Regions from separate parts of the Streptomyces sp. NBC_01198 genome, predicted to be linked through region 1. Evidence: riboswitches for the same ligand, from Rfam matches in the RefSeq annotation. Region 1 holds a riboswitch; each other region holds the start of a gene.

Region 1 (9,779 bases):
CCGCGTCGCCGGCGGCGGGGAAGAGGCTCGCCCGCTCCTCGACGACGCCGAAGTCGTGCCGCCCGCGCAGCACCTGCCCGTCGAGGACCAGCTCCTCGTCGTCCCGCAGCTCGACCACCACGCCCTCTGCGGTGCTCGACCAGGCCCCGGGGGCGTCGGGGAGACGGGTCGGGGTGGCGTCGAGCCAGTGCAGGCCGGTGATCGCCAGGAAGCCGTGAGGCCCCGCGAGCACCTGCTCCTTGCGCTCGTGCCAGCGCTGCCACTCCTCGGCGAAGGCGGCGCGGTCAGTCTCTTCTGCTTGTGCGGTCATGACGGCTCCTCGGTTCCGGTGGGGCGCGGGGTGGGCGGGGCGGTGCGGTGCCCGGTGTCGTCGGCGGGCTGCTCCAGCCGCCGGAAGCGGCTGCCGTGGAAGACCAGCGGCGGCACCGCGTGGTCGGCGTCCAGGGCCCGGATCCGCAGCAGGACGATGTCGTGGTCACCGGCCCTGATCTGCTGCTCGACGCTGGTGTCGAACCAGGCGCCGGCGCCGTCGAGCAGCACCGCGCCCTCCTCGGTGGCCCGCCAGTCCAGGCCGGCGAACCGGTCGTCGCTGCGTGAGGCGAGCTGGGTGCAGGCACGTTCCTGCTCGGCGCTCAGCACCGTCACGCCGAGCCGGGCGCGGCCGGCGAGCAGCGGCCAGGTGGTCGAGGTGTGGGCCACGCAGACCGACAGCAGCGGCGGGTCGAGCGAGACCGCGGTGAAGGAGTTGGCCGTCAGGCCGACCGGTACGCCGTCCACCAGCGCGGCGATCGCGGTCACCCCGGTCGGGAAGGCGCCGAAGACCCGCCGCAGCCGGACCGGGGACAGCTCCTGCTCCCCGGGACGGGACTGCTCGTCCGTGCGGGCCTGCCCGTCGGGCAGGATCTGGGTCGTCATCGTCGCTTCCATTCCTCGTCGAGCAGCTCGTACGTACCCACCCGGTCGGACCGCGAGCGGGGAGTGTGCCATGCCGGTGCTCCTTGTCAGCCGTGGGCGTCAGGCGTGGGGCGTCAGGCGTGGGCGGGTGCCGCCGGGCCGGCGGCGGCGACGCCCACCGGTCCCCAGGCCCACGGCGGGTCGGGGATCTCCTTGCGCAGCACGGGTGCGATGTCGGACTGGAAGAGCTCCAGTGCCTCGCGGTGCTGGGCCTCGGTCAGGCCGCCCGCGTCGGCGTGCAGGTGCAGCACGGTGTGCCCGAACTGCTCGTGGTAGCGGTGCACCTTCTCGATCACCTGCTGCGGGCTGCCGACCAGCGCGGAGCTGCGCTCCACGAAGTCCTCAAGCGTGGCGAAGACCGGTTCGACGCCGAGCTGCTTCTGGAAGGCCAGCTGGCCCTCGAAGACCGGCCGGTAGGCCGCCAGCGCCTGCTGCGAGGTGCGGGCCGCGTAGTAACCGGCGGTGCCCGCGCCGACGGTGGCGAGCGCCGGGTCGTGGCCGTAGTGCTCCCAGCGCTCGCGGTAGTGGCGGACGAGTTCGGCGTAGGGCTCGATGGGGTTGCTGACGTTGGCGGAGAACAGCGGGTCGCCGTAGCGGGCGGCCAGGTCGACCGACTCCCGGCTGGTGGCGCTGCCGTGCCAGACCCTGACCGGGTTCTGGTAAGGGCGCGGCCACACCTCGGCGTCCTGCAGCTCCGGGCGGAACCGGGGCTGCGCGGTGACCTTCGGCTCCCGCCAGATCCGCCGGAACAGCTCGTAGCCCTCGGCGTTGCGGTCCCACTGGTCGTCGGTGGTGACCTGGAAGAGGTCGCGCTGGGCCGAGCCGTTGCCCTTGCCGACGATCAGCTCAAGGCGCCCGCCGGACAGGTGGTCGAGGGTGGCGTAGTCCTCGTAGGCGCGTACGGGGTCGAGCAGGCTGAGCGTGGTGACGGCGGTGAACAGCCGGATCCTGGACGTCAGCGCCGCGAGGTGGCTGAGCACCACCGGCGGCGCCGAGGAGATGAACGGCCGCTCGTGGCGCTCCCCGACGCCGAAGCCGTCGAAGCCCAGCTCCTCGGCCAGCACGGCGTTGCCGATCACCTCGCGGAAGCGGTCCTGGGTGGACTTCACCTCCCCGGTGACCGGGTGCGGGCTGTGCACGATCAGGGTGATCGTCAGGAACTTCACGACGCCGCCTCCGTAGGGGTGCCGCCGACGCCGGGGAGGTGCGCGGCTTGCTGGGTCTGCTGGACGGGCTTGCTCATGCGGGATGTGCCCTTCCTGGGTCTCGCGCGGGGCGCTCAGGCGGCGGCCACCGGGCGCAGGCATGCCGAACGGGGCCCGCGACGGGCGGGCCCGGGGCGTTCAGCGAGGAGGGAGGGAGGTGGGGACGGGGGGTGGAGCGGCGCTAGCCGGCCGTGCGCGGCAGCGCGGCGGGCCGGTGGTCAGGCCCCGGCACGGCCGTCGGCGTGCCCGGACACAGCGCGCCGGCGACGCGCAGGAGATCGATGTGGCGGCGGGAGAAGCGGCCGAGGAAGGGCAGCGACCGCCCAGTGGTGTCCTGCACCGCGTCACCTCCCGGTCCCGATCGGCCAACGCCTTTTCGAGTGCGCACTTGCCGAGCCGTCGTCGGCTCCGCCGGGTCCTCACCTGGAGCACCCCGCCGCGACGGAGGGTTGCCGGTCAGCCGGCCAGGGCCTTGGTTGCTGACACTCATGACCTGCAAGCACGGTAACTCCGGCGCGCCGCCGAACACAATCCCTCCCGGCCAGGAGTGACCCCCGTCGCCTCCCGCACCGTTCCGGCCATCGGGGGATTGTCTGACCGCTGCCCTCCGGTTAACGTGCTGTAGGCAAAGGTCCCGCAACCAGGGCGGACGAGCACGACGCGAAGAGGGCGAGGGGACGGACATGGACGCGATGCAGCGCGAGACCGCGTCGTACCCCGATGGCTCGTTCCGTACCCGGGTCACCCGGCGGCACGTCGATCTGCTCCGCGTCAGCAGCGTCCTGTGTCGGGAAACGCCCGCGGTCCGCTGACCGCCCGCGGGCCCGCCGATCGGCCCCGACTCCCCGCTCCACCCCGGCAGTTGACGCGCGCCCGATGACCGGCGCGCAGCCCGGCCGAGCGCGGCACCGCCTCTTCGCGCCTTCCTCCCGATAGCTCCGGGCGACCGTACGACACCCCCCTGCGGGGTGCCGTTCCGCTCCGCGCCGCCGTGCTCCCCGACGAGACGGGACACCCCCATGACCCAGCACGACATCCCCGGGCCTGCCACCGCCGCGCCCGGCCACCCCCCGCCCGTTCCGGCCGGGACCGTGCCCGGCCGGGCACCGCTGCGCCCCCTCGACAGCCGGCCGGCGGACCAGGACCTGCTGGCCGCGCGGCTGGTCCCGCTGCGCCGCCCCGGCCAGTGGATCTCCGCGGCGGTCCTGCTGGTGCTGTTCGCCATGCTGGTGCACACCCTGCTGGCCAACCACCGCTTCCAGTGGGGCGTCGTCGGCCACTACTTCCTGCACGGCTCGATCCTGCACGGTCTGGTCCTGACGCTCTGGCTCACCGCCGCCGTGATGACCAGCGGCTACCTGCTCGGCATCGGGATCGCCGCGATGCGGCTGTCCGGCAACCCGGTGCTGCGCGGCCTGAGCTTCGGCTACGTCTGGCTGCTGCGCTCGGTCCCGCCCCTGGTGCAGCTGCTCTTCTGGTACGAACTGGCCTCGCTCTACCCGCGGTTGTCGCTGGGGGTGCCCTTCGGGCCGGAGTTCGCCTCGGTGAGGACCGCGCACCTCTTCAGCGGCATCCTCGCCGCCTACGTCGGACTCACCTGGACGTGGCCGCGTTCGCCGGCGAGATCGTCCGCGGCGGCATCCTGTCCGTCGATCCGGGCCAGCGGGAGGCCGCCAAGGCGCTCGGCCTGCGCGACGAGCGGATCTTCCGCCGGATCGTGCTGCCGCAGGCGATGCCGGCCATCGTCCCGGCCTCGGGCAACCTGCTGATCGGCATGCTCAAGGCGACCTCGATCGTCAGCGTGATCGCCGTGCAGGACCTCGCGGGCCCGCGCCTCTCCCGGCGCGGGCCCGCGGCCCCGGGGCTACAGGCCGATGTCGCGGCGGTTGATGTCCTCCAGCGACTCACGGCGTACGAGCGTCCGCGCGGCGCCGTCCCTGACCGCCACCACCGGCGGGCGGCCGACCATGTTGTAGCTGGACGCCATGGACAGCTGGTAGGCGCCGGCCGCGGGTACGGCGATCAGGTCGCCGGGGTGGACGTCGCCGGGCAGCAGCGCCTTGTCGGCCAGGATGTCGCCCGCCTCGCAGTGCCTGCCCACCACCGTGGCGGGGGCCGGATCCGCGTCGGAGCGGCGGCCGATGAGCCGGGGGGTGTAGCGCACCCCGTACAGCGCGGGCCTGGGGTTGTCGCCCATGCCGCCGTCCACCGCGACGAAGGTGTGGCCCGGCGTCCGCTTGACCGAGAGCACCCGGTAGACCGCCACCCCCGCCGGCCCGACGACCGCGCGCCCGGGTTCCAGGGTGAGCCGGGGCACCGGCAGCCGCGCGTGGGCGCAGCCGTCGGCCAGCTCGGCCCCGAGCCGGTCGGCGAGCACCCGGATGTCGAGCTCCTTGTCGCCGGGGCGGTAGGCGATGGCGTGCCCGCCGCCGATGTCGAGCTGGGGCAGCACCAGCCCGTGCTGGTCGCGTACGTGCGCCATCAGCCCGACCATCCGGCGCACGGCGGCGGCATAGGGCCTGACCGAGGTGATCTGCGAGCCGATGTGGCAGTGCAGGCCCACCAGTTCCAGGTGCGGCTGGCCGACGATCCTGTCGATGGCGTGCTGCGCCGAGCCGTCCGCGAGGGACAGGCCGAACTTCTGGTCGTCGGTGCCGGTGCGGATCGCCGCGTGGCCGCCGGCCGAGATGCCGGGCACCACCCGCACCATGACCTGCTGCCGGTCGGTGCGCGGCACGATCGAGGCCAGCCTGGCGATCTCCGCCAGGCCGTCGACAACGATCCGCCCGACGCCGAGCCGGACGGCGGCGGCCAGGTCCTCCGGGCTCTTGGCGTTGCCGTGCATCACGATCCGGTCGGCCGGGAATCCCATGGCGACGGCCAGGCCCAGCTCCCCGGCGGAGCAGACGTCCAGGCCCAGGCCCTCCTCCTGCGCCCAGCGGGCGACGGCACGGCACAGGTAGGCCTTGGCCGCGTAGACCACGTCGGCGTCGGGGAAGGCCGCGCGGTAGGCGCGGCAGCGGTCGCGCACCTCGCCCTCGTCCAGCACGTACAGCGGGGTGCCGAACCGGTCGGCGGCCTCGGCGAGGGAGACCCCGGCGACGGTGACGTCGCCGTCCCGCACCGGCCGCGCGGAGGCGGGCCACACCGGCAGGCCCCCGGGCTCGCCGGGGAACGGCACCGGGACGGTGGGTATCAGGGATGAGACGGACATGGGGTACCCCCTCCACTCAGCCGATCAGAAGATCGAAGACGATTTTTGCGGGCGGCGCGAGCCTGCGGGCGGCCGGCGCGGAGAACCGCGGGTCGACGGTGAGGACGCCGACGCCCAGCGGCCGGGCGAGAGCCCGCAGCGCGGGCTCGGAGAGCCTGATCCATTCCTGGTCGGCCCCCAGGGTGGCGGCCAGCCGCTCCCGTGAGGTGAAACCGACCGCCGTACGCGTCCCTGGCGGGGTGCGGAAGAAGCGCGCCGCACAGCCCGCGGGCCCCGGCCGGACGGGGACGAAGAGCGGTCCGGCCGGGACGCGTTGAGAGGGCTCGGGGTCCTCGTCGTGATCAAGCACAGCCATGGTGTTCCTCCAGGTACAGAGCCTCGACAGCACCCGCGGCGGGCCGGGCCGCGGGTGCCTCGTTCCACGCTATTGCGGCGGGCGCGGCGGCCCCGGAGCCCCTGACACATGCTTGACGCGCACGGTCCCGGCACTGACGCGACGCTGACGCGGACCGGGGCCGGGGAAGGGGACGGCGCCCGGACGGGCCCGTACGGCACACCATCCGGACGGAAAACCCGGCTTCCCTGTGCCTGCGCGGCGAAGCCGGGTATCCGCACAGGAAGGATCTCCGCGGCCCGGCACGGGGATCAGGTCACGGAAGGGGTGGGCGTCGTGCCCAGAGGGTCGAGCGCCAAGCGTGAACGCCAGTACGAGCACATCAAGGACAGCGCCGAGCAGCGCGGCGAGTCCGCGGGCCGCGCGGAGGAGATCGCCGCGCGCACGGTGAACAAGGAGCGCGCCCGGGCGGGCGAGTCCCGTACCGCCAGCCGCTCCTCGCTGCGGGACATGTCGTCCTCGCGGCGCGGCGGCAAGCGCTCGCACACCGGCTCCGGCGGCCCCACGAAGGCGCAGCTGTACAACGAGGCCAAGCAGCGCAACGTCAAGGGCCGCTCCACGATGACCAAGGCCGAGCTGAGCAAGGCGCTCGGGCGCTGACGGCATGGCAGGGCACATGCCGGACAGGATCGACGACCCGGGCAGGCACGAGACAGCCGAGGAACGCGCGGACCGCCGCTGGGGCGACCTGCTCCAGGAGCTGCGGGTCGCGCAGACCGGAGTGCAGATCCTCTTCGGCTTCCTGCTGACCGTGGTCTTCCAGCAGCGCTTCACCGAGCTGTCCACCACCAACCGGCACCTCTACGTGGCCACGGTGGTCGTCGGCGCGGCGACCACCGGCGCCCTGGTCGGCCCGGTGGCAATGCACCGGCTGCTGACCGGCCGGCGCCTCAAGCCCGAGACGGTGGTGTGGGCGTCCAGGATCACCGTGCTCGGCCTGTTCCTGCTGCTGTGCACGATGGCCTGCTCGCTGCTCCTCGTCCTCCGGCTGGCCGTCCACGACACCGTCGCGGCCTGGCTGGCCGGCGGGATGGTGTTCTGGTTCGCCCTGTGCTGGCTGGTCCTCCCGCTGTGGGCCAGGCACAGCAGCGCGTCCGAGGCGGAGCGCGCCGAGGAGTGACCGCGGGCCGCGCACCCTCCCGCGACCGCCGGGGGTCGCGGTCCTACCATGACCGGCGGGACAACATCGGCGCGACGCGGGGGGGTGAGCGCTTTGCCGGCACAGGGGAGGCGGCGGGCGGCCGTGGTGGCGGGGCTGTGCGCGATCGCCGCGCTGCTGCTCGGTGCGTGCGGCTCGCAGGTGGCGGGACCCGGGGTGCGGATACACGGGTCGTCGCCGACGCCGTCCGGGCCGATCGCCTGGACCACGGCGGAGCCCTCCGCCGTCACCGCGGTCCGCGTCAGCGACGACCGCCGGGTCCTGATCCTCGACGTGCAGGTGCCCAGCGGCTCGAAGCCGTGCGTGCGGAAGCTCAAGGCGGTGCTCACCGACCCCATGACCGACATCGTGCGGGTCCAGGTCACCTTCTCCTCTCCCGCCGCGGACACCGCGTCCGGCTGTACGGGGGAGGCCACGGCGACCACGCGGGTCCGGCTGCCGCAACCGCTGGGCCGGCAGGACCTGGTCGTCGACAACTACCAGACCTACACCGCCGAGGGCGCCGCGCCGCCCGCGCTGCGGCTGTGCGGGAAGCTGGGCTGCCGCCCGCCCGCCACCGGCTGCACCCCCGCCTCCTACGACCAGGCACTGATCGCCGCCGACGCCCCGGCCCACACCCTGCGCGACTCCGAGGACTGCGACGGCACCTGGCTGGTGCTGGACTTCTCCTGGCGCACCGGCCCCGCCTGCGACGACCCGGCCGACGCCGCCTGCTCCTCCCGCCTGGGCGACCGCTACTTCTTCCGTGCGGCACCGGCCGGCTGGGTCCCGCTCACCTCCGGCGCGGCCGGCGGCTGCCGGGCCGTCCACCGCGTGGCCCCGGCCTTCCCGACGTCGATGTGCGCCTCCCTGCCGCCGCTGCCCGCCGCGCTGCACCCCGACCACTCGTCACCCACGGCGGGCAGCACGGCGTCCCACCGACAGCCCGCGGCGGCGGCCGGGCACTGATCCGGCGTGGCCGCCGCGTCAAGATGACATCAATAGGCCGTTCGGTGGCGTCAGGGGTGCGCTAACGCCGATGGGCGGGAGCGCTGAGGCAGGTTTGATGTCGGCGCGCCGGAATGTGCCGGCGCCCGTCTCGCCGCTTTGCTCCTCACCGATCCCCGGGGTGACCCGCGCATGCCAGATATCGCCTTCCTCGCGATCGTCGTCGCCGTCTTCGCCGTCATCACCCTGATCGCCAAGGGGGCGGAGCGCCTGTGAGCGCGGACAACCTCGTGGGCCTGATCGTGGCCGGCTGCCTGCTGGTCTATCTCGTGCTGGCGCTGATCTTCCCGGAGAAGTTCTAGTGAACGACACGCTCGCGGGCTGGCTGCAGATCCTCGCCCTGGTGGGCGCGCTGGCGCTGACGTACCGTCCGCTGGGCGACTACATCGCCCGGATCCTGACCACCGAGCGGCATCTGACGGTGGAGAAGATCTTCTACCGGCTCGGCGGGGTGAATCCGCACGTCGACCAGCGGTGGCCGGCCTATCTGCGCAGCGTGCTCGCCTTCGCCGCGGTGTCGGTGCTGTTCCTCTACGGCTTCCAGCGGCTGCAGAACCACTTCCTGCTGTCCATCGGGATGAAGGCGGTGGCTCCCGGCACGGCGTTCAACACCGCTGCGTCGTTCGTGACGAACACGAACTGGCAGTCGTACAGCGGTGAGGCGACGATGGGCCATCTGGTGCAGATGGCCGGTCTGGCGGTGCAGAACTTCGTCTCGGCCGCGGTGGGTATCGCGGTGGTGGCGACGCTGATCCGCGGCTTCACCCGCAAGCGGACGGACCGGGTGGGGAACTTCTGGGTCGATCTGACGCGGATCACCTTCCGGCTGCTGGTGCCGATGGCGTTCGTCTTCGCGATCGTGCTGGTCGCGCTGGGGGCGGTGCAGAACTTCCACGGTATCCAGCAGATCAGCACGCTGGTCGGTGACAAGCAGTCGCTGACCGGTGGTCCGGTCGCCTCGCAGGAGGCGATCAAGGAGCTGGGGACCAACGGCGGCGGCTTCTACAACGCGAACTCCGCCCACCCGTTCGAGAACCCGAACGGGACGAGCAACATCCTGGAGATCTACCTGCTGCTGGTGATCTCCTTCTCGCTGCCGCGTACGTTCGGGAAGATGGTCGGTGACCACCGGCAGGGTTACGCGATCCTGGCCGTGATGGGCCTGATCTGGGCCGCGTCGGTGGCGCTGATCACGGTCAACGAGCTGCACAGTGTGAGCAGCACGGCCGGTCACAGTGCGGGCGGGATGCTGGAGGGCAAGGAGCAGCGGTTCGGCATCTGGGCCTCGGCGTTGTTCGCGGCGTCCACGACGCTGACCTCGACCGGTGCGGTGAACTCCTTCCATGATTCGTTCTCGCCAGGTGGCGGCGGGATGACGATCTTCAACATGATGCTCGGCGAGATCGCGCCGGGCGGCACGGGCTCCGGGCTGTACGGGATCTTGATCCTGGCGGTCATCGCGGTGTTCGTGGCCGGTCTGATGGTCGGGCGGACCCCGGAGTATCTGGGCAAGAAGCTCGGTGCGCGGGAGATGAAGTTCGCCTCGCTGTACATCCTGGCGACCCCGGCGGTGGTGCTGATCGGCACGGGTACGGCGATGTCGCTGAAGGGTGAGCGGGCCTCGATGCTCAACACCGGCCCGCACGGCTTCTCCGAGGTCCTCTACGCCTTCACCTCCGCCGCCAACAACAACGGCTCCGCCTTCGCCGGCCTGACAGTGACCTCGGACTGGTGGAACACGGCGCTGGGTCTGGCCATGTTGCTCGGCCGCTTCCTGCCGATGATCTTCGTGCTGGCGCTGGCCGGTTCGCTGGCGAGACAGCAGCCGGTCCCGGTCACCGCCGGGACGCTGCCCACGCACCGGCC
Region 2 (9,779 bases), 2.6 Mb from region 1:
CATCTGCTCCTGGGACGTCCGCGGCAGCGCCACGCCGGCCCGGCCGTAGGCGTACTGCATCAGGCCCGAGCAGTCGAAGGCGTGCGGGCCGGTGGCGCCCCATACGTAGGGTGCGCCGAGCACCTGGCGGGCGGCGGCGACCGCGAGGGCGTTGCGGCCCGACGCGGCGGGCAGGTCGGGGAGTTCGGGCAGCGGAGTGCGGTCGCGGGCGGCGTGGTCGCCCGTGCCGGGGGTGTAGCCGGCCCGCTGGATGGCGGGCAGGGCGCGCAGCAGCTGCTGGGCGGCGGCGAGCGCCCGCTGCACCGCGGTCTTGCGCTGCCGCAGATCCGCGGCGGTCTGGTTCAGCTCGGCGAGCTTGCCCGCGGCCTGGCTGCGCTGCCCGCTCAGCGCCCTTTCCGCGTCCTGGAGTTCGCGCAGCTGGTCGGCCTGCCGAGTGCCGAGCCGGTCCAGGGTGGCGGCCCGGTCGAGGGAGTCCTCGGGGTCGTCGGACAGCAGCAGCGCCAGCGACGGGTCGAGGGCGCCGTCGCGGTACTGCTCGGCGGCCAGCGCGCCGAGTTCGTCCCGCAGCTCGTTCACCCGCTGCTGGCCCTGGGCCGCGCGGTCCTGGAGGGTGGCGAGGTCGGCGCGCAGCTGTTCGGCGTGCTCCTTGGCCGCGTCGTACTTCTCGGTGGCCTGTTCCGCCTGCTGGTAGAGCCGGTCGAGCCGGGTCGCGGTGTCCTGGCCCGCGGCGGGCGTGGGGTCGGCCGCGGCGAGCTGGGCGGTGCCGCCGGACAGTGCCGCGGTGGCCGCGGCCGCCGCGGACAGCACGGTGACCCGGGTGGTGCGGACGGCCAGGCCCGGCTGCGGTGCGCGTCGATGGGATGCCACAGCAGCCGACAGTAGCCAGCCGGACACCCTCAGTACAAAGACGTCAAACGCCCCGTACGCGACGCTCGCCGCTCAGCCGCAGGTCACGTGGCTGCCCCGGTCATCACGCGAGGACCGGCACCACCCGAACGCCGTATTCTCCCGCGCCGCGGGCCGCAGCCCCGGCGCGGACAGCGCCGCTGAAGACGTCCGGGTCAGATGCGGACGCCGAACTGGAAGGGCATGTCGCTGATCGCCTCGTAGCGCACGACGGTGCCGGGCTTGGGGGCGTGCAGCACCATGCCGTCGCCGGCGTAGAGGCCGACGTGGTGGTGGTCGCCGTAGAAGATGACCAGGTCGCCGACGCCGAGCTGCGACTCGGAGTAGATCCTGGTGCCGGCGTTCGCCTGCTCCGCCGCGGTCCTGGGCAGGTTGACCCCGGCCTGGCGGTAGGCGTAGGAGGTGAGGCCCGAGCAGTCGAAGGACTTGGGGCCGTTGCCGCCGTAGACGTACGGCTTGTTCAGCTCCTGCTGCGCGGCGGCGTAGGCCGCGGCGGCACGGCCGCTGGCGGGCTTGCCGCCGATCGGCACGCGCCCGGTGGAGCGGTTGGCGCGGGCGGCGTCGTCGGATATCTGCTGGCGCTGCGCGGCGGTCAGACCGTTCAGGATCGCCTGCGCCTGGGCCAGCTTGTTCTTGGCCTCGGTCTTGCGCTGCCCCAGCTCTGTCCTGGTGGCCTGCAGTTCGGCGAGCTTGGAGGTGGCCTCCGCGCGCTCCTGGTCCAGGGTCCGCTTGGCGTCCTGGAGTTGCTGCAGCGCGCTGCTCTGCAGCGAGCTGATCTGGTCGAGCGCGGTGGCCTGGTCCAGGTAGCTGTCCGGGTTGGAGGACAGGAAGAGCTGGAGCGACGGGTCGATTCCGCCGGTGCGGTACTGCGAGGCCGCGATCGTACCGAGGCTGTCGCGGAGGGTGTTGAGGTGCTCCTGCTGGCGCGCCACCTGGTCCTGCAGGCTGCCGGCCTCCGTCTGGAGGGACTTGAGCTTCTCGCTGGCCCCGTTGTACTTCTCGGTGGCCTGCTCCGCCTGCGAGTAGAGCGTGTCCACCTGGGCCTTGGCGTCCTTGACCGTGGTGGGCTTGCTGGGCTTCGCGGGGGCGGCGTTGGCCGCCTGGGCGGAGAGCGCGACCGCGGCTGCGGCGGTCGCGGTGAGCACGGTCACGCGCGTGCGGCTTGCCGGCTTGGGACGACGGTGGGACGCCACGAAGGCGAGCTCCTTCTTCCTTCAGCCGCCTACCGGTTGACGACTGGCGGGCGGCCCCCGACGCGCCATCCGGATTGGATGATCGACTGCGCGGAGGTTCGAGCCCTGACCTTAGTGACCTTTCTGTGATCGGTTCAAATCCTTGAAGGCAAAATCTCGACCGGTTCGCGTTTTCTTTACATACTTCGCACGTACAGTGATGACCGTTCGACGCTGCGTGCACACTGGTGCACTAGTGAACGCCGAGGCGGCTTCGAACGGCCCGAACGGCCCGCGGGCGGTGAAGAGTCAGACCCGCGCGAGGCGGCGCAGCAGCAGTGTGGAGGCGACCGGGCGGGCGCCGGCCTTGGCGACCCCGTCGGCGACCTCGCGGTCGGCGGAGACCACCACGATCTGCCGGCCGGGCGGTTCGGCCCGCACCAGCCGCCTGATCAACTCGTCCGCGGTCTCACCGGCCTTGCTGAACAGCACCCGCACCCCGCGCGGCGGCGCGAGCAGCACCGGCATGTCCAGGTCGGCGCCGTCGAAGACGCACGTCACCTCGGCGCCGCTCTGCGCGGCGAGCGCCGCGAGACCGCCGAGCAGCCGTAGCCGCTGCTTCTCCAACGGCATCGCCGGATAACCGGTCTTGGTGACGTTGTAGCCGTCGACCACCAGGTGCGCCTGCGGCAGCGCGAGCAGCTGGTCGAGCAGCGCGGGGTCGGTCTCGGACAGCGCGCGGGTGGCGATGTCACGGGCACTGAAGGCGCCGGGCGCCACCGCGTCCACGGTGTCGGCGGGGCGTACCGCCATGGTGTCCCGTGGCGGCAGGGCGAGTTCGCGGCGCAGCCCGGAGGCCGCGTCGAGCACCGTGTCGAGCAGCAGCCGCAGCCGTACGTCCTCGATGCTGCGCCCCTCGCGGGCGGCCTTGCGGCCGGTCTCGATGACCGCCTCCGCCTCGGCCAGGCGGGTACGCAGCCGGCGCGCCTCGCTGTCGGCGGCGGCCTTGTCGTGGGCGGCGGCGGACCGCAACTCCTCCACCTCGACCTGGAGTCTGCGCTGCGCGGCCTCGGCCCGCTTGACGTCGCTCAGCGCGCTGCGCAGCTTGCGGTGCAGCGCGTCGCCCTCCTTGCGCACGGTCTCCAGTTCGGCCCTGGCCCTGGCCGCGTCCGCCCTGCCCTGCTCGTGCAGCGCCTCCACCTCGGCGCGCAGCGCCGCCAGTTCGCGCAGCGCCTCCTCGTCCGCCCGCTCGGCGTCGGCCCGTTGGGCCTCCTCGCCGGCGGTCGCGACGAGCTTGGCCCACCCCGGGGGCCGGAGCAGATACGCGGCGGCCGCCACGTCCAGCGGATCGGCGGCCGGCGGCGGGGTGCCGCCCTCCAGCGCGCCGGCCAGCTCGGCCTGCGACTCCCTCAGTCGGGCCGCGACCTTCTGCCGGAAGGCCGGGTCGTGCTCCAGGGCCGCGGCCAGCGCGGTCCCCGCGTACTTCACCCGCCGGGTGGGCGTGAAGCGGGCGTAGGGGCGCAGCGAGACCGGCAGCTCCTGGTAGGTGAAGCTGCCGAAGGCCTCCGCGGCGAAGGCGACGACCCGGTGGCGTACACCCTCGGGCAGCGGCCGGTCGAGGGCCGGCTCGGCGCCCGCCGCCTCCGGGGCACCGTCACCTTCGTCGTCGCGCTCGCCGTGCTCGGCATGGCCGCCGGGATCGCGAGGGTCGCCGTGGTCGCCGGGGTCACCGTCGTCGGCGGGCCCGGCCGGTGCGGGGGGGCCGGCGGACTCCGCCGCGGCACCACTCGCTCCGGCATGCGGAAAACCGCCGATACCGTCCACCAGTCACTCCCGTCCGGTTCCTCGGCGTCCTCCCGGCCCCCTTCGATCCCTCCGGCCCGCCGCCCTGCTGCTTCCATTGTCCCCGCCCGGCGCTCAGCCGGACGCGGAACCGCTCCCGTCGGCGCTTTCCGTACTGCTGTTCCCGTCGCCGCCCGCACCGGCACCCGGGCGGTCGACCAGTTCGATCCGGTCCACCGCGTTGCACCAGCGGCAGCGCACCGACTCCACGGTCTCGGCCAGCACCTCGGTCTCCTCGACCGACGGCTCGCCGCCCAGGTCCAGATGGACGTACTCCACCACCCGTGAGGAACGCGTCACGTCGAATCGGGTCAGATTCCCGCACAGAGTGCAGCGCCACCGCGTCGTCGCGGTCGGCAGCGGAACCGGCATCGCAGGTACCTCTTCCTCTGGGCAGCGGTTGTCCCGGTCACCCTAAGGCCTCGGAGGTACGCCGCGCTGCGGCGAGGCGCCTTATGTCCGTTACGACCGCTGCGTCATGATCGGTCCATGGTCATCCCGGTGTACGACAAGAACCCGGTCCGCCGTACGCCGGTCGTCACGTACGGGCTGATCGCCGTGTGCACCGCGGTCTTCCTGTTCGGGCCGCTGTCCGGCTTCATCCCCGCCTACGGCACCGGGCGGCACCTGGCGTGCGAGCAGGCGCTGTACTTCGACCGCTGGGGGGTGATCCCCGGCGAGCTCCTGCACGGCCGACTGCCGACGGCCGCCCTGGGCCTGCCCGCCGGGTGCCACGCCCCCGCCTCCTCGGCCAAGGTGCCGGTCGTGTCCGTCTTCACCTCGATGTTCCTGCACGGCAGCTGGCTGCACCTGATCGGGAACATGCTCTTCCTCTACGTCTTCGGCGACAACGTGGAGAACCGCATGGGCCGGGTGCGCTTCGCGCTGTTCTACCTGGCGGCGGGCTTCCTGGCCACCTACGGCTTCGCCTTCGCGCACGCCGACGACACCCAGAGCCTGGTCGGCGCGTCGGGGGCGATCTCCGGCGCCCTCGGCGCGTACCTCTACCTCTACCCGAAGGCCCGGGTCACCAGCCTCTTCCCGTTCCTCTTCTTCGTCCCGCTGCGCTTCCCCGCGTGGATGGTGCTCGGCTTCTGGTTCGTCCTGCAGTGGTTCGCCGCGCAGACCGCCGCGGGCGGTCCCGGGGTGGCCTACCTGGCCCATGTGGTGGGCTTCGCCTTCGGCTTCTGCTGGGCGTGGGCCTGTTATCGGCCCCGGTCTAAGCTGGGCGTCGTTGCCGGGACGACCCAAGGAGACATTCAGTCGTGATCACCGCGATCGTGCTCATCAAGACCACCGTGGACCGGATCCCGGAGATCGCCGAGGCGATCGCCGCGCTCGAGCACGTCAGCGAGGTCTACTCGGTGACCGGGACCTATGACCTGGTCGCGCTGGTGCGGGTGGCCCGGCATGACGACCTGGCGGACATCATCCCGGGCCGGATCAGCAAGATCCCCGGCGTCGAGGTGACCGACACGCACGTCGCCTTCCGTACGTACTCCCAGCACGACCTGGAGGCGGCGTTCGCGATCGGCCTCGACTCCTAGCAATGGGCCGCCGGTCAGACCGGGGAGGGGACGCAGCGGCCGGCCTCGGTGTGGTAGGTCCACGCGGCGCCCTCCCGGACGAGCGTGGCGAGCGCGGCGGTGAAGCGCACGATGTGCTCGGGCGGGGTGCCGACGCCGAAGCTGACCCGGACCGCGTTGAAGGAGAGGTCCTCAGGGGAGCCGCAGGCCCCCAGGTCCTCGGGCTCGCCGCCGAGCAGGTGCCGTACCAGCGGATGCGCGCAGAACAGGCCGTCCCGCACCCCGATGCCGTGCTCCGCGGAGAGCGCCGCGGCCAGGTGCGAGCTGTTCCAGCCCTGGACGACGAAGCTCAGCACCCCCACACGGTCGGCGTCCGCGCCGAACAGCGACAGCACCCGCACCTCGGGGATCGCCGCCAGGCCGTCCCGCAGCAGCCCGAGCAATTGGCGCTCGTGCGCCGCCAGCTCGTCGAACCCGGCCTCGGTGAGCGCCTTGCACGCCGACGCGATGGCGTACGCCCCGATGACGTTGGGCGACCCGGCCTCGTGCCGGGCGGCCGCCGACTCCTGCCACTCGGCCTCGACCTGGCCGTCGGCCCGCCGGACCACCGTACGGGTCGCGCCGCCGCCGGCGAGGTAGGGCTCCGCGTCGCGCAGCCAGTCCGGCCGCCCGGCGAGCACGCCGGCGCCGAAGGGCGCGTAGAGCTTGTGCCCGGAGAAGGCGACCCAGTCGACGTCGAGTTCGGCGATGTCCACCGGGCGGTGCGGTACGAGCTGTGCGGCGTCCAGCACGATCCGGGCGCCGTGCCGGTGCGCGGCGGCCGCCAGCCGGCGCACCGGCCACAGCTCGCCGGTCACGTTGGACGCGCCGGTGACGCACACCAGCTTCGGTCCCTTGGGCGCCCCGTGCAGCGCCACGTCGAGTGCGGCGACGGCCTGTTCGGGAGTACGGGGCGCGGGCAGACAGGTGACGCGCGCGCCCTTGGCGCGCTGCCACGGCAGCAGCGCCGCGTGGTGCTCGGTCTCGAAGACGAAGACCTGCGTGCCGGCCGGCAGCACCGCGGCCAGCAGGTTCAGCGAATCGGTGGTGGAGCGGGTGAAGATGACCTCGTCGTTGGGCCGGCAGCCGAGGAAGTCCGCCACCGTCGCCCGGCTCTGCTCGAAGAGCTCGGTGGACAGCTGCGACAGATACCCGGCGCCCCGGTGCACGCTGCCGTAGTAGGGGGCGTACGCGGCCACGTCGTCCCACACCCGCTGCAACGCGGGCGCGCTGGCGGCGTAGTCGAGCGCGGCATAACCGACCTCGCCGCCGGTGACCAGCGGCACGGTCACGTCCCGGCCGAGCACGGGCAGCGGAGGCACCGGGACGTCGCAGGTCAGCGGGCTGGAGGCGGTGAAGGAAAGGGTCATGGCAGGCTCCTGGCACGAAGGCAGGCGACAGCGCCGCGCGCCGGGGCACGGCGCTGCGTCGCGGTCGGACGGCGGCAGAGGGAAGACGGACCGGTGCACTACGGCACCGCGGTACGGCGGAACCGGGGCCAGTGGCCCTATCGCATTCGCTTGCGCATGATGAACTCCCGAGTCCGGCTTGCTGCGAGCCTCGCTGCCCGCAGCCCGGTCATCACCCGGGGCACCCCGCCTCGGACGGAGGGTTGCCGGACAGCGAGCCGGGGCCTTTGCGCTGTCACTCGTGACCTGCAAGGGATTCTGCCACAGGACGCCGGATGCGCAAGGCGCCGTCCGAGGTACGGACGGCGCCTGCTCGTTCGGCTCAGGCGTGGGTGGCGGCCGCCCAGCGCTCGAGCACCGCGGCGGCCGCGCCGGAGTCGAGGGACTCCGCGGCCCTGGCCACCCCGGCGGCCAGTTGCTCCTCCAGGGTGCCCGCCCCCGGGGCCAGCGCCACCAGCGCGGCGGCGGAGTTGAGCAGCACCGCGTCCCGTACCGGCCCGGTCGCACCGGCCAGCACCCTGCGGGCGACGTCCGCGTTGTGCGCCGGGTCGCCCCCGCGCAGCGCCTCGACCGGCACCAGGTCGATCCCGATGTCGCGCGGGTCGAAGGTGTGCTGGGCGACCTTGCCGTCGCCGACCACCCACACCTGCGAGGTCGCGGTGGTGGTCAGCTCGTCCAGGCCGTCGTCACCGCGGAAGACCAGCGCGGACGAGCCGCGTTCTGCCAGCACGCCGGCCATGATCGGCGCCATCCGCAGGTCGGCGACCCCGGTGGCCTGCGCGCGCACCCGGGCCGGGTTGGTCAGCGGGCCCAGGAAGTTGAAGGTGGTGGCGACCCCCAACTCGGCGCGAGCGGTGGCCACATGGCGCAGCGCCGGGTGGAAGCGGACCGCGAAGCAGAAGGTGATGCCCGCCTCCTCGGCGACCTCCACGACCCGCTCCGGGGTCAGGTCCAGATTCACCCCGAGGTGCCCGAGGACGTCGCTGGCACCGCTGGCCGACGACGCGGCCCGGTTGCCGTGCTTGACGACCTTCGCGCCGGTGCCGGCCACCACTATCGCCGACATGGTGGAGATGTTGACGGTTCTGGCCCGGTCGCCGCCGGTACCGACGATGTCCACGGTGGGGCCCGGCACGTCGATGGTGTTGGCGTGCGCGTACATCGCCCGCACCATGCCGGTGACTTCCTCGACCGTCTCGCCCTTGGCCCGCAGCGCCACCGCGAACCCGGCGATCTGCACGCCGGTTGCGGTGCCGCTCATGATGGCGTCCATCGCCCACGCGGTGTCGTCGGCCTCCAGGTCACGTCCGGCGATCAGCTGCGTCAAGACGTCGGGCCACGTCCGCAGCGCCCCGGTATCGCCACCTGCCGGGTTCACAACGCTCATGGTCCACACTCCTGGTGGTCGTCGGGCCTTCCCGCGCCCACCCTATCCGCGCACGGCGGCTCCGCGGCTCCCCTCCGCGGGGAGCGGCCGGCAGGGCAGTGGCAGCCTCGTAGCGGAAAAGACCCGGGCCGGGTGGTCCCCTCCGCAAGGAGGTGACCACCCGGCCCCGGTGGGACAAGCCGGACGGCGGGTCAGTGGTGGCCGTGGCCGCTCGTGATCTCGTCGTATTCCTCGACTGTCGGCTTCGGGATCTGGCTGTGCTCGCCGTAGAAGTTGCGGGACAGTCGCGCCCGCACCTTCGTGACCGGGTTCAGCTTGCGCTCCACGCCGTTCTCGTCGACCTCGGGGCCGACGTCGAGCGGCTGCGGCTGCACGTGGGCGGTCAGGACGTGCAGCTCCTCCTGCTCCAGGGGCTGGTGCACCTCGATGAACTCACCGTGCGGGAGCCGCTTGATGATGCCGGTCTCGCGACCGTGCAGCACCTTGTCGCGGTCCTTGCGCTGCAGCCCGAGACAGATCCGCTTGGTGGCGAAGAACGCCAGCGCCGGCAGCACGAAGAAACCGATCCGCACCGACCAGGTGATCGTCTCGATCGACAGGTGGAAGTGCGTGGCCCACAGGTCGTTGCCGCCACCGATCAGCAGCGTGAAGTAGAGCGTCAGCCAGGCGACACCGAAGCCGGTGCGCACCGGGCGGTTGCGCGGCCGGTCCAGCAGATGGTGCTCGCTCTTGTCGCCGGTGACCCACGATTCGATGAACGGGTAGACGGCGATGGCGACAAGCACCAGCGGGAAGACCATCAGCGGGACGAACACGCCGAGGACCAGGGTGTGGCCCCAGGCGCTGATCTCCCAGCCGGGCATCACCCGGATCAGGCCTTCGGAGAAGCCCATGTACCAGTCGGGCTGCGCGCCGGTGGACACCTGGTCCGGCCGGTACGGGCCCATGGTCCAGATCGGGTTGATGGTGGCGATCGCCGCGATGGCCGCGATGACACCGAAGACCAGGAAGAAGAAGCCGCCGGCCTTCGCGGTGTAGATCGGGAAGAACGGCATGCCGACGACGTTCTTCTCGGTCTTGCCCGCACCCGCGAACTGGGTGTGCTTGTGGTAGAAGACCAGGATCAGGTGGGTGACCAGCAGTGCCGCCATGATGCCTGGCAGCAGCAGGATGTGCGCCGAGTAGAAGATCGGCACGAAGTTGTGGCCGGGGAACTCGCCGCCGAACAGGAACATCGACAGATACGTGCCGACGATCGGCGTGGAGAGCACCGCGCCCTCGGTGAAGCGGACACCGGTGCCGGACAGCAGGTCGTCGGGCAGCGAGTAGCCGGTGAAGCCCTCGAACATGCCGATGAACAGCAGCGTCCAGCCGAACAGCCAGTTGAGCTCACGCGGCTTGCGGAACGCTCCGGTGAAGAACACCCGCATCATGTGGACGATCATGCCCGCGATGAAGATCAGCGCGGACCAGTGGTGGATCTGCCGGATCAGCAGAC
Region 3 (9,779 bases), 1.5 Mb from region 1:
GCTGACGACGTCGAGCTCGCGGGAGAGCGAGCTGCGGCCGGCCGCGATGTCGAGCAGGACCAGCCAGTTGCTGCTGGTGGACTGCCTGTTCGTGGGGGTCGCGCAGCGCACGTACGAGTCCACCGCACCGGCGCTGGCGGCGTCGTACGAGGCTCTGGCACACCGCCACCGGCCCCGCGCCGCTCGTGGCTGATATTCGCCCTGAGATAATGCGCTGAACCCATTTTCCGCGACCCCACCGCCACCACCCGCCTCTGAGTCCCCACCGCTCACCGGCCAGGAGGACGCCTGGCCGGCCCATCCCCCCATGCCCGCACCTGACCACTGCGAGAAGGATGAACGAGCCGCATATGCCCCAGTACACCGAGCTGCGCCGCGAGCTCGACACGTTGACCACCGAGGCGTTCCGGCCGGAGCTCGCCGAGATCGACCGGATGCCCACCCTGGAGATCGCGCGCACGATGAACGGTGAGGACGCCACCGTTCCCGCCGCCGTCGCCGCCCAACTGCCCCGGATCGCCGCCGCGATCGACGGCATCGCCGACCGGATGGCCCGCGGCGGCCGGCTCGTCTACGCGGGTGCCGGCACGGCGGGCCGGCTCGGCGTGCTGGATGCCAGCGAGTGCCCGCCGACCTTCAACACCACGCCGGGGCGGGAGGTCGTCGGCCTGATCGCGGGCGGGCCGACCGCGATGATCACCTCGATCGAGGGCGCCGAGGACAGCAAGGAGCTGGCCGCCGAGGACCTGGACGCGCTCGGGCTGACCGACGCCGACACCGTTGTCGGCGTCTCCGCGTCGGGGCGGACCCCTTACGCCGTCGGCGCCGTCGAGCACGCCCGTGCGCTGGGGGCGCTGACCGTGGGGCTGTCCTGCAACGCCGACTCGCCGCTGGCCGCCGCCGCCGACCACGGCATCGAGGTCGTCGTCGGCCCCGAGCTGGTCGTCGGGTCCACCCGGCTCAAGGCGGGCACCGCGCAGAAGCTGGTGCTCAACATGCTCTCGACCATCACCATGATCCGGCTCGGCAAGACCTACGGGAATCTGATGGTGGACGTGCGGGCGTCCAACGAGAAGCTGCGGGCCCGCTCGCGGCGGATCGTGTCGCTGGCCACCGGCGCGGACGAGCTGGCCATCGAGCGGGCGCTGACCGCCACCGACGGCGAGGTCAAGCCGGCCATCCTCACCCTGCTGGCCGAGGTCGACGCCCCGACCGCGGCCCGGCTGCTGACCGAGTCCGGCGGCCACCTCCGCAAGGCCCTGGAGTCCACCGGGAGCTGACCCCCCGTCCGGGCGAGGAACCCCCTCCGCCGGTCGTGCGTCCAACGGCCACACCGGACGAGGGGGGACCAGCCGTGAACGTGACACGACGGCGAAGAGCGGCCGCGACGGCCGCCGTACTGCTGCCGGCGCTGCTGCTGGCGCTGGGCGGCTGCTCGGGCGCCGCGGGGGCGGGGGCGGGCGCGGACTGCGCCTGGGAGCTGCACTACGGCGGGGCGCTGTACCTGCGGGCGCCGGGCGACGCCGCGGCCAAGACCGTGCCGCACCACGGCAGCCCGCTCGGGACGGGCTACTTCGAGGGCTGCCAGGACGGCGGCGGGCCGGAGAACCGGACGGACGTGAACGTCTACCCGGTCGCCGGGGTCGACCCGGCGCTCGCGGTGATGACCGAGGACGACGTCATCGGCGTCACCGACCCGGACCACGTCCCCGCGCCACTCGCGCTGCCCGCCAGCTGACCCGGGCGGCGTACGATCGGCGGCACGACAAGGCGGCGCCCCCTTCCCGTGGTAGGGGGAAGGGGGCGCCGCCTCGCGTGCTGGACGGTGATCCCTGGCGGGATCAGAAGTCCATGTCACCGCCGGGCATGCCACCCGGGGCGGCAGCGGACGCCTTCTCGGGCTTGTCCGCGATGACGGCCTCGGTGGTGAGGAAGAGCGCGGCGATGGACGCCGCGTTCTGCAGCGCCGAGCGGGTGACCTTCGCCGGGTCGATGATGCCCTCGGCGATCATGTCGACGTACTCGCCGGTCGCGGCGTTCAGGCCGTGGCCGATCGGCAGGTTGCGCACCTTCTCGACGATGACGCCGCCCTCGAGACCGCCGTTGATGGCGATCTGCTTGAGCGGGGCCTCCAGCGCGAGCTTCACGGCGTTGGCACCGGTCGCCTCGTCGCCTTCGAGCTCCAGCTTCTCGAACACCGCGGAGGCCTGCAGCAGGGCCACGCCACCACCGGCGACGATGCCCTCCTCGACGGCGGCCTTCGCGTTGCGCACCGCGTCCTCGATGCGGTGCTTGCGCTCCTTGAGCTCGACCTCGGTGGCGGCACCGGCCTTGATGACGGCCACGCCGCCGGCCAGCTTCGCCAGACGCTCCTGGAGCTTCTCGCGGTCGTAGTCCGAGTCGCTGTTGTCGATCTCGGCACGGATCTGGTTGACCCGGCCGGCGACCTGGTCGGTGTCGCCCGAGCCGTCCACGATGGTCGTCTCGTCCTTGGTGATGACGACCTTGCGGGCGCGGCCGAGCAGGTCGAGCCCGGCGTTCTCCAGCTTGAGGCCGACCTCCTCGGAGATGACCGTGCCACCGGTGAGGATGGCGATGTCACCGAGCATGGCCTTGCGGCGGTCGCCGAAGCCCGGGGCCTTGACGGCGACGGACTTGAAGGTGCCGCGGATCTTGTTGACGACCAGCGTCGACAGCGCCTCGCCCTCGACGTCCTCGGCGATGATCAGCAGCGGCTTGCCCGACTGCATGACCTTCTCCAGCAGCGGGAGCAGGTCCTTCACCGCGGAGACCTTGGAGTTGACGATCAGGATGTACGGGTCGTCGAGCGACGCCTCCATACGCTCCAGGTCGGTGGCGAAGTACGCCGAGATGAAGCCCTTGTCGAAGCGCATGCCCTCGGTGAGCTCGAGTTCGAGACCGAAGGTCTGCGACTCCTCGACGGTGATGACGCCTTCCTTGCCGACCTTGTCCATCGCCTCGGCGATGAGCTCGCCGATCTGCGTGTCGGCGGCGGAGATGGAGGCGGTCGAAGCGATCTGCTCCTTGGTCTCCACGTCCTTGGCCTGCTCGAGCAGGGCGGCGGACACGGCCTCGACGGCCTTCTCGATGCCGCGCTTGAGGGCCATCGGGTTGGCGCCGGCGGCGACGTTGCGCAGGCCTTCCTTGACCAGGGCCTGGGCCAGGACCGTCGCGGTCGTCGTGCCGTCACCGGCGACGTCGTCCGTCTTCTTCGCGACTTCCTTGACCAGCTCGGCGCCGATCTTCTCGTACGGGTCCTCCAGCTCGATCTCCTTGGCGATGGAGACACCATCGTTGGTGATCGTGGGGGCGCCCCACTTCTTCTCAAGGACGACGTTCCGGCCCTTGGGACCGAGGGTGACCTTAACGGCGTCGGCGAGCTGGTTCATCCCGCGCTCAAGGCCGCGCCGCGCCTCCTCATCGAACGCGATGATCTTAGCCATGTGAAGTGTCCTCCGCGGACTGGGGGTTCCCCCACCGAGGCGGGGGGCGGTGGATCGGACCGTGTTGGCGCCCGCGACGGACGGCCTGCCGGCCGCCGGTTCCTTCCCGACGTCCGGGCGGGCCTCACCGACCCGGTCCAAGTGGCACTCTCACTCGTAGAGTGCTAACGCCAATGATTAGCACTCACCCTCTGCGAGTGCAAGCGCCTCGGGGTCCCTGACCCCCGGGCGCGGAGGTTCCGACACCGCCCCCTCGGCAGGGGGTTGCCCTCCCCCGAGGCGCGGGGGGTTGCGCGCTTCCCTCTCGGCGAGGGGTGCATCCGCTGGCCGCGGGGGCTGTGCGGTACCCCTTCGGCAAGGGGGTGCCCGACAGGGGCGGGGGAACTGCGCGCTCAGCCGACCACCGGCCGGTGGTCCGTCTTCGACAGCAACAGCCCCTTTGGGGCGGTGACGACCCGCGCCCCCGGTGGGGGCTGGTCGCGCAGTTCCCCGCGCCCCTGAGGGGCCAGCTCCCGCGCAGGGGAGCCCGGGGGCGGCGGGGAGGTCGGGAGGGGTGCCCGGGGAAAGGTGAAGGGCCACCCCTGGTGGGGTGGCCCTTCGTGGTGGCGTCGCGTCGGTGGCCGAACGCGCCCGAGCCGATCAGCCGGCCAGCCGGACCATGTCCGCCTGCGGCCCCTTCTGACCCTGCGAGATCTCGAACTCGACTCGCTGGCCTTCTTCGAGGGTGCGGTATCCGTCCATCTGTATCGCGCTGTAGTGGACGAAGACATCCGCACCACCGTCGACCGCGATGAAGCCGTAGCCCTTCTCCGCGTTGAACCACTTGACGGTGCCCTGAGCCATTCCTAACTCCCCTATTACTGGCCCTATCGCGGCCCCGCGCTCCGCGGGCCCGGGTCAGACCTCACCCCCGCAGGGGGTGTGCGCCGGAACGCGTCGACCGCCGCTGAATGTATCTGCACGGATGCCGTCTGCAACAGGTCAATTGGACGAGAATTCTGGGTGCGACCGATCCGAAATACCCTAGGAAAAAATGATAATGCAGGGCAACTCGGACCGGACATAAAGGGTGTTGCGGGCTTTTCGCCGGCGACTTTGGCGATAAATCGCCGCAACCGCTGCACACCGGTGTCCGGGAGTTGCCACATGCCCCTGGCAACTGTACAGCGGTTCAACTACCGCCCCACATGCGGGCGCCCCACCCGGGGACGAAAGCAGTTCCCGGGTGGGGCGCAAGTTAAACGTCGGAGCCTCTGCGGATTCCCGTCAGATCGGGTACGGTGCCGGCTCAGCCGCCCGCGACGGCGGGAATGATCGAGACGCTGGCACCCTCGGGGACCACCGTGGCAAGACCCTCGGAAAAGCGGACATCGTCATCGTTGACATACACGTTCACGAAACGACGGAGTTTTCCGGTGTCGTCGAGAACCCGCGCGGAAATACCCGCATGATTCTTTTCCAGCGACTCGATCACCGCGGCCAGCGTCGCGCCCTCGGCCTGGACCTCGGCCTGGCCGCCGGTGTAGGTGCGGAGAATGGTGGGGATACGGACGGAAGCACTCATGCGAGGCCAGCCTCTCGGAAAGCGGCAACGGTGGGACGGATGGTCGCGGTCGGCCCGGTGGTCGGGGACACCGCGTCCAGGGTCTTCAGGCCGTCGCCGGTGTTCAGCACGACGGTCTCGGCGGCCGGGTCGAGCTGCCCGGACTCGATCAGCTTCCTGAGCACGCCGACGGTCACCCCGCCGGCCGTCTCGGCGAAGATGCCCTCGGTGCGGGCCAGCAGCTTGATGGCGTCGACGACCTGCTCGTCGGTGACGTCCTCGACCGCGCCGCCGGTGCGCCGGGTGATGTCCAGCACGTAGGGGCCGTCCGCCGGGTTGCCGATGGCCAGCGACTTGGCGATGGTGTCCGGCTTGACCGGGCGTACGACGTCGTGGCCGGCCTTGAATGCCGCGGAGACCGGCGAGCAGCCCTCGGCCTGGGCGCCGTAGATCCTGTAGGGCTTGTCCTCGACCAGGCCGAGCTTGATCAGCTCCTGGAGGCCCTTGTCGATCTTGGTGAGCTGGGAGCCGGAGGCGATCGGGATGACCAGCTGGTCCGGCAGCCGCCAGCCGAGCTGCTCGGCGATCTCGTACGCCAGCGTCTTGGAGCCCTCGCCGTAGTACGGCCGCAGGTTGACGTTGACGAAGCCCCAGTCCTCGCCGATCGGGTCGCCGATGAGCTCGGAGCAGAAGCGGTTCACGTCGTCGTACGAGCCCTCGATCGCGACCACTTCGCCACCGTAGACCGCAGCCATCACGACCTTGCCCTGCTCCAGGTCGTGCGGGATGAACACGCACGAGCGGAAGCCCGCCCTGGCCGCCGCGGCGCCGACCGCGCCTGCCAGGTTGCCGGTGGAGGAGCAGGACAGCGTGGTCAGGCCGAAGGTGCGGGCCGCCTCCAGGGCGATCGCGACGACCCGGTCCTTGAAGGAGTGCGTCGGGTTGCCGGTGTCGTCCTTGACGTACAGGCCGCCGGTGACGCCCAGCTCGCGCGCCAGGTTGTCGGCCTTGACCAGCTTGGTCCAGCCGGGGTTGAGATTCTGCTTCTCGGTGACGTCGGCGGGCACCGGCAGCAGCGGGGCGTAGCGCCAGATGTTCGCGGGGCCCGCCTCAATCCGCTTGCGCAGGCCCTCGGGGTCGCCCAGCGGCAGGTCGTAGGCCACCTCCAGCGGCCCGAAACACTCCTGGCAGGCGAACACCGGGCTCAGCGGGAAGCGGGTGCCGCACTCACGGCAGGACAGTGCGGCGGCGGGGCCGAACGGGGCGGGGGTCTCCGGGGCGGCGGAGTCGGTAGTGGTGGTGGTGCCGGCGTCGGTCTGCACAGCCATGATGGCGAGGCCCTTTCTCCTCATCTTCCTCGCGGCGGAATCGCCACAAGACGGAATTGGCACCTTCCCCACCATGACCTCGCGGTCGGCGGGAGGGTTGCCGGGGCTTCAACGGGCCGTTCCCTCTGCCCCTCTGGATGAGCGGTATGGCACCGGACGGCGGGGTCCGGGCGTTTGTCCTGCCGTGGCACCCCGGCATGCGGGGCGCACAGGCGTTGTTCAAGACTGTAACGGACGAGGGCGGCTGTTGAGATAGTCGTCCGAACCGCGAGATGGATCACACGGGAGACGCGCACGTGCTGGATGAGGTGGAGCGCTGGCTGACCACCCGGTCCTGGTCGGCCGCCGACCGGCCGCTTGACCTGCTGCTGGCCGCAAAACGGGCAGCGGGTTCCGCGGGGACGGTCAGTGTGGTACTGCCCGCGCTCGACGAGGAAGCCACGGTCGGGGAGATCGTCGGCGTGATCCGCCGCGACCTGATGACGGCGGACGTGCCGCTGGTGGACGAGGTCGTCGTCGTCGACTCCGGGTCGAGGGACGCCACCGCCCGGGTCGCCGCGGACGCCGGCGCCACGGTGGTGTCGCGGGACGCCATCCTGCCGCGGATGCCGGCGGTGGCCGGCAAGGGCGAGGTGCTGTGGCGGTCGCTGCTGGTCACCAGCGGGGAGATCGTGTGCTTCGTGGACGCGGACCTGCGGGAGTTCGACTCCCGCTTCGTGTCGGGGATCGTCGGGCCGCTGCTCACCGATCCGTCCCTGCACCTGGTCAAGGCGATGTACGACCGGCCGCTTGAGACCGGCGGCGGCGTCGTCGCGGCGGGCGGCGGCCGCGTCACCGAACTCGTCGCGCGCCCGCTGCTCAACCTGCACTGGCCGCGGCTGGCCGGTTTCGTGCAGCCGCTCGGGGGTGAGTACGCCGCCCGGCGCTCGCTGCTGGAGCAGTTGCCCTTCCCGGTCGGATACGGGGTCGAGCTCGGGATGCTCGTCGACTCCCTGGAGCTTGTCGGGCTCGACGCGCTCGGGCAGGTGGACGTCGGGGTGCGCCACCACCGGCACCAGGACGAGCAGGCACTCGGCCGGATGGCCGCGGCCATCTACCGCACCGCCCATCTTCGGCTGGCCCGCGGCCACCTCGTGCGCCCGCGGCTCACGCAGTACGACCGGGCGTCGTCGGGCTTCGTGGCGTCGACGTACCCGGTCGACACGGAGGAGCGCCCCCCGATGCGCCACATCCCGGAATACCTCCGCCGCCCGGCGGCCTAGCGCAGGCACCAGGGCGCGGATCCTTCCCGGATGGCGGGGATGATGGCTGGTCGCGGGCGCCCCGGGAGGTTTGAGGCGGGCGCAGGGTGGCAAGGTTCGGCGTATGGACGGATCATCGCGGGCTGCCCGAATCCTGGTCGCGTCCAACCGCGGCCCGGTGGCTTACAGCGTCGGGGACGACGGCGAGCTCCGCAGCAGACGCGGGGGCGGCGGCGTCGTGTCCGGGCTGAGCGCCATCGAGTCGGACAGCGCCTCGCTGTGGGTGTGCGCGGCTCTCACCGAAGGCGACCGGGAGGCGGTGCGGCGCGGTGTCGGCGAGCCCGGCTCGCGGATGATCGCCGTCGACCCCGACGTCTTCCATGCGGCCTACAACGACGTCGCCAATTCGGTGCTGTGGTTCGTGCACCACATGCTCTACCAGACCCCGCTCGAACCCGCCTTCGACGACGACTTCCGCACCCAGTGGGCGGCCTACGAGGCGTACAACGCCGCCTTCGCCGACGCTCTGGCTGAGGAGGCCGCGCCGGGGGCTTCGGTACTGGTGCAGGACTACCACCTGGTGCTGGTCCCCTCGCTGCTCCGGGAGCGCCGCCCCGACCTGCGGATCGGGCACTTCTCGCACACCCCGTGGGCCCCGCCCGACTACTTCCGGCTGCTGCCGGACGACATCGCGGCCGCCGTGCTCGAAGGCGTGCTGGGCGCGGACCGGGCGGCGTTCCTGACCCGGCGGTGGGCCGACGCCTTCGCCGCGTGCTGCGCCGACATCCTGGGCGCGACGGTGTCGGACGACGGCCGCTCGGTGACGCACCGCGGGCGTACGACCAGGCTGGGCGTGCACGGCCTCGGCGCGGACGGCGACTTCCTGCGTGAGCGCGCGCACCGCGACGACGTGGCCGAGCGGATGACGGCGCTGCGGGCCGAGACCGGGCCCGGCCGGCGGCTGATCGTCCGGGTGGACCGCACCGAGCTGTCGAAGAACATCGTGCGCGGCCTGTACGCGTACCGCAGGCTGCTGGCCGACCATCCGGGCTGGCGCAGCCGGGTGGTGCATGTGGCGTTCGCCTACCCGTCGCGCCAGGACCTGACGGTCTACCGGGAGTACACCGAGGAGGTGGGCCGGGTCGCGGCGGAGATCAACGCGGAGTTCGGCACGGCCGACTGGCAGCCGGTGCTGCTCAAGGTCGACGACGACTTCGCGCGCTCGCTCGCGGCCTACCGCCTGGCGGACGTGGCGCTGGTCAACCCGATCAGGGACGGGATGAACCTGGTCGCCAAGGAGATGCCGGTCGTCTCCGACAACGGCGTCGCCCTGGTGCTGTCCCGCGAGGCGGGCGCCTACGCCGAACTGGGCGACGACGCGATCGTCGTCAACCCCTACGACGTCCGGGCCACCGCCGAGGCGCTGAACACGGCGCTGACCCTGCCGGACGCCGAGCGCGCGGACCGCACCAAGCGGCTCGCGGCGGCGGCCACCGCGCTGCCGCCGACCCAGTGGTTTCTGGACCAGGTCACCGCGCTGGCCGAGGACACCGGGGCCGAGGAGACCCGGGCCGAGGACGGCGACGCGAGCTAGGGCCGGGTGATCGCGTCGGCCAGCGCGTCGAGCAGCGCCACCACGCCTGCCGGGCCCGGCACCACCAGGTCGGCCTGGGAGGTCAGTTCCTTCGGGGACTCGGGGGCGCCCGCGCTGGCCACCAGCAGGCCGGGCAGGCCCTGTTCGCGCAGCTCGTGCACCGCGGCGAAGGCGGCGAGGTCGCCGAGGTCGTCGCCGCCGTAGAGGACGCAGCCCGCGTCCACCTCGCGCAGATACGCCGCCAGGGCCACGCCCTTGTCCACGCCGGGCGGGCGCAGTTCGAGTACGTACCTGCCGGGCTCGACCACCAGGCCGTGGTGGGTGGCGAGTTCGGACAGCGGGGCGCGCAGCGCCTCGAACGCGGCGTCCGGGTCCTCGGTGCGGCGGGTGTGGACGGCGACCGCCCTGCCGCCCTTGTCCTCGATCCAGGTGCCCTGCCAGGCGCCGTTGCGGTCCAGGAAGCCGGGCAGCTCCGCGCGGACCGCCGTCACGCCGGGATGCGCGCCGGCGTTGTGCATCCCGGCGGTGTGCGCGTCCCAGCGCTCGGCGCCGTAGTGGCCGAGGACGACCAGGTGGTCGAGGGCGGCGACACCGGCGAAGCCGCCGTAG

What was found. Region 1 has a riboswitch for S-adenosylmethionine ahead of OG702_RS15355 (putative leader peptide). Riboswitches for the same ligand answer to the same signal wherever they lie in the genome.
Region 2: linked by a shared signal. The riboswitch ahead of OG702_RS26945 (aminotransferase class V-fold PLP-dependent enzyme) and the one ahead of OG702_RS15355 (putative leader peptide) in region 1 are both predicted to bind S-adenosylmethionine.
Region 3: linked by a shared signal. The riboswitch ahead of thrC (threonine synthase) and the one ahead of OG702_RS15355 (putative leader peptide) in region 1 are both predicted to bind S-adenosylmethionine.

The regions. Positions count from the first base shown of each region.
Region 1 is NZ_CP108568.1:3,433,313-3,443,091, forward strand. It holds gene OG702_RS15340 (DUF1684 domain-containing protein) at 1-310, opposite strand, end outside; gene OG702_RS15345 (flavin reductase family protein) at 307-915, opposite strand; gene OG702_RS15350 (LLM class flavin-dependent oxidoreductase) at 1,029-2,120, opposite strand; gene OG702_RS15355 (putative leader peptide) at 2,341-2,499, opposite strand; SAM riboswitch class IV at 2,539-2,653, opposite strand; gene OG702_RS15360 (hypothetical protein) at 2,843-2,971, shown strand; partial or broken gene OG702_RS15365 (hypothetical protein) at 3,503-3,583, shown strand; partial or broken gene OG702_RS15370 (ABC transporter permease subunit) at 3,763-3,912, shown strand; gene lysA (diaminopimelate decarboxylase) at 4,024-5,373, opposite strand; gene OG702_RS15380 (SAV_915 family protein) at 5,390-5,728, opposite strand; gene OG702_RS15385 (plasmid stabilization protein) at 6,044-6,367, shown strand; gene OG702_RS15390 (DUF6328 family protein) at 6,384-6,887, shown strand; gene OG702_RS15395 (hypothetical protein) at 6,981-7,874, shown strand; gene kdpF (K(+)-transporting ATPase subunit F) at 8,126-8,215, shown strand; gene kdpA (potassium-transporting ATPase subunit KdpA) at 8,215-9,779, shown strand, end outside.
Region 2 is NZ_CP108568.1:6,049,574-6,059,352, reverse strand. It holds gene OG702_RS26975 (C40 family peptidase) at 1-867, opposite strand, end outside; gene OG702_RS26970 (C40 family peptidase) at 1,062-2,099, opposite strand; gene OG702_RS26965 (NYN domain-containing protein) at 2,388-3,902, opposite strand; gene OG702_RS26960 (hypothetical protein) at 3,996-4,292, opposite strand; gene OG702_RS26955 (rhomboid family intramembrane serine protease) at 4,410-5,189, shown strand; gene OG702_RS26950 (Lrp/AsnC family transcriptional regulator) at 5,186-5,467, shown strand; gene OG702_RS26945 (aminotransferase class V-fold PLP-dependent enzyme) at 5,482-6,855, opposite strand; SAM riboswitch class IV at 7,025-7,141, opposite strand; gene trpD (anthranilate phosphoribosyltransferase) at 7,217-8,281, opposite strand; gene qcrB (cytochrome bc1 complex cytochrome b subunit) at 8,473-9,779, opposite strand, start outside.
Region 3 is NZ_CP108568.1:4,885,000-4,894,778, reverse strand. It holds gene OG702_RS21920 (MurR/RpiR family transcriptional regulator) at 1-193, shown strand, start outside; gene murQ (N-acetylmuramic acid 6-phosphate etherase) at 351-1,280, shown strand; gene OG702_RS21910 (DUF6281 family protein) at 1,355-1,738, shown strand; gene groL (chaperonin GroEL) at 1,842-3,464, opposite strand; gene OG702_RS21900 (cold-shock protein) at 4,104-4,307, opposite strand; gene OG702_RS21895 (MoaD/ThiS family protein) at 4,753-5,028, opposite strand; gene thrC (threonine synthase) at 5,025-6,335, opposite strand; SAM riboswitch class I at 6,353-6,479, opposite strand; gene OG702_RS21885 (glucosyl-3-phosphoglycerate synthase) at 6,632-7,597, shown strand; gene OG702_RS21880 (alpha,alpha-trehalose-phosphate synthase (UDP-forming)) at 7,701-9,170, shown strand; gene otsB (trehalose-phosphatase) at 9,167-9,779, opposite strand, start outside.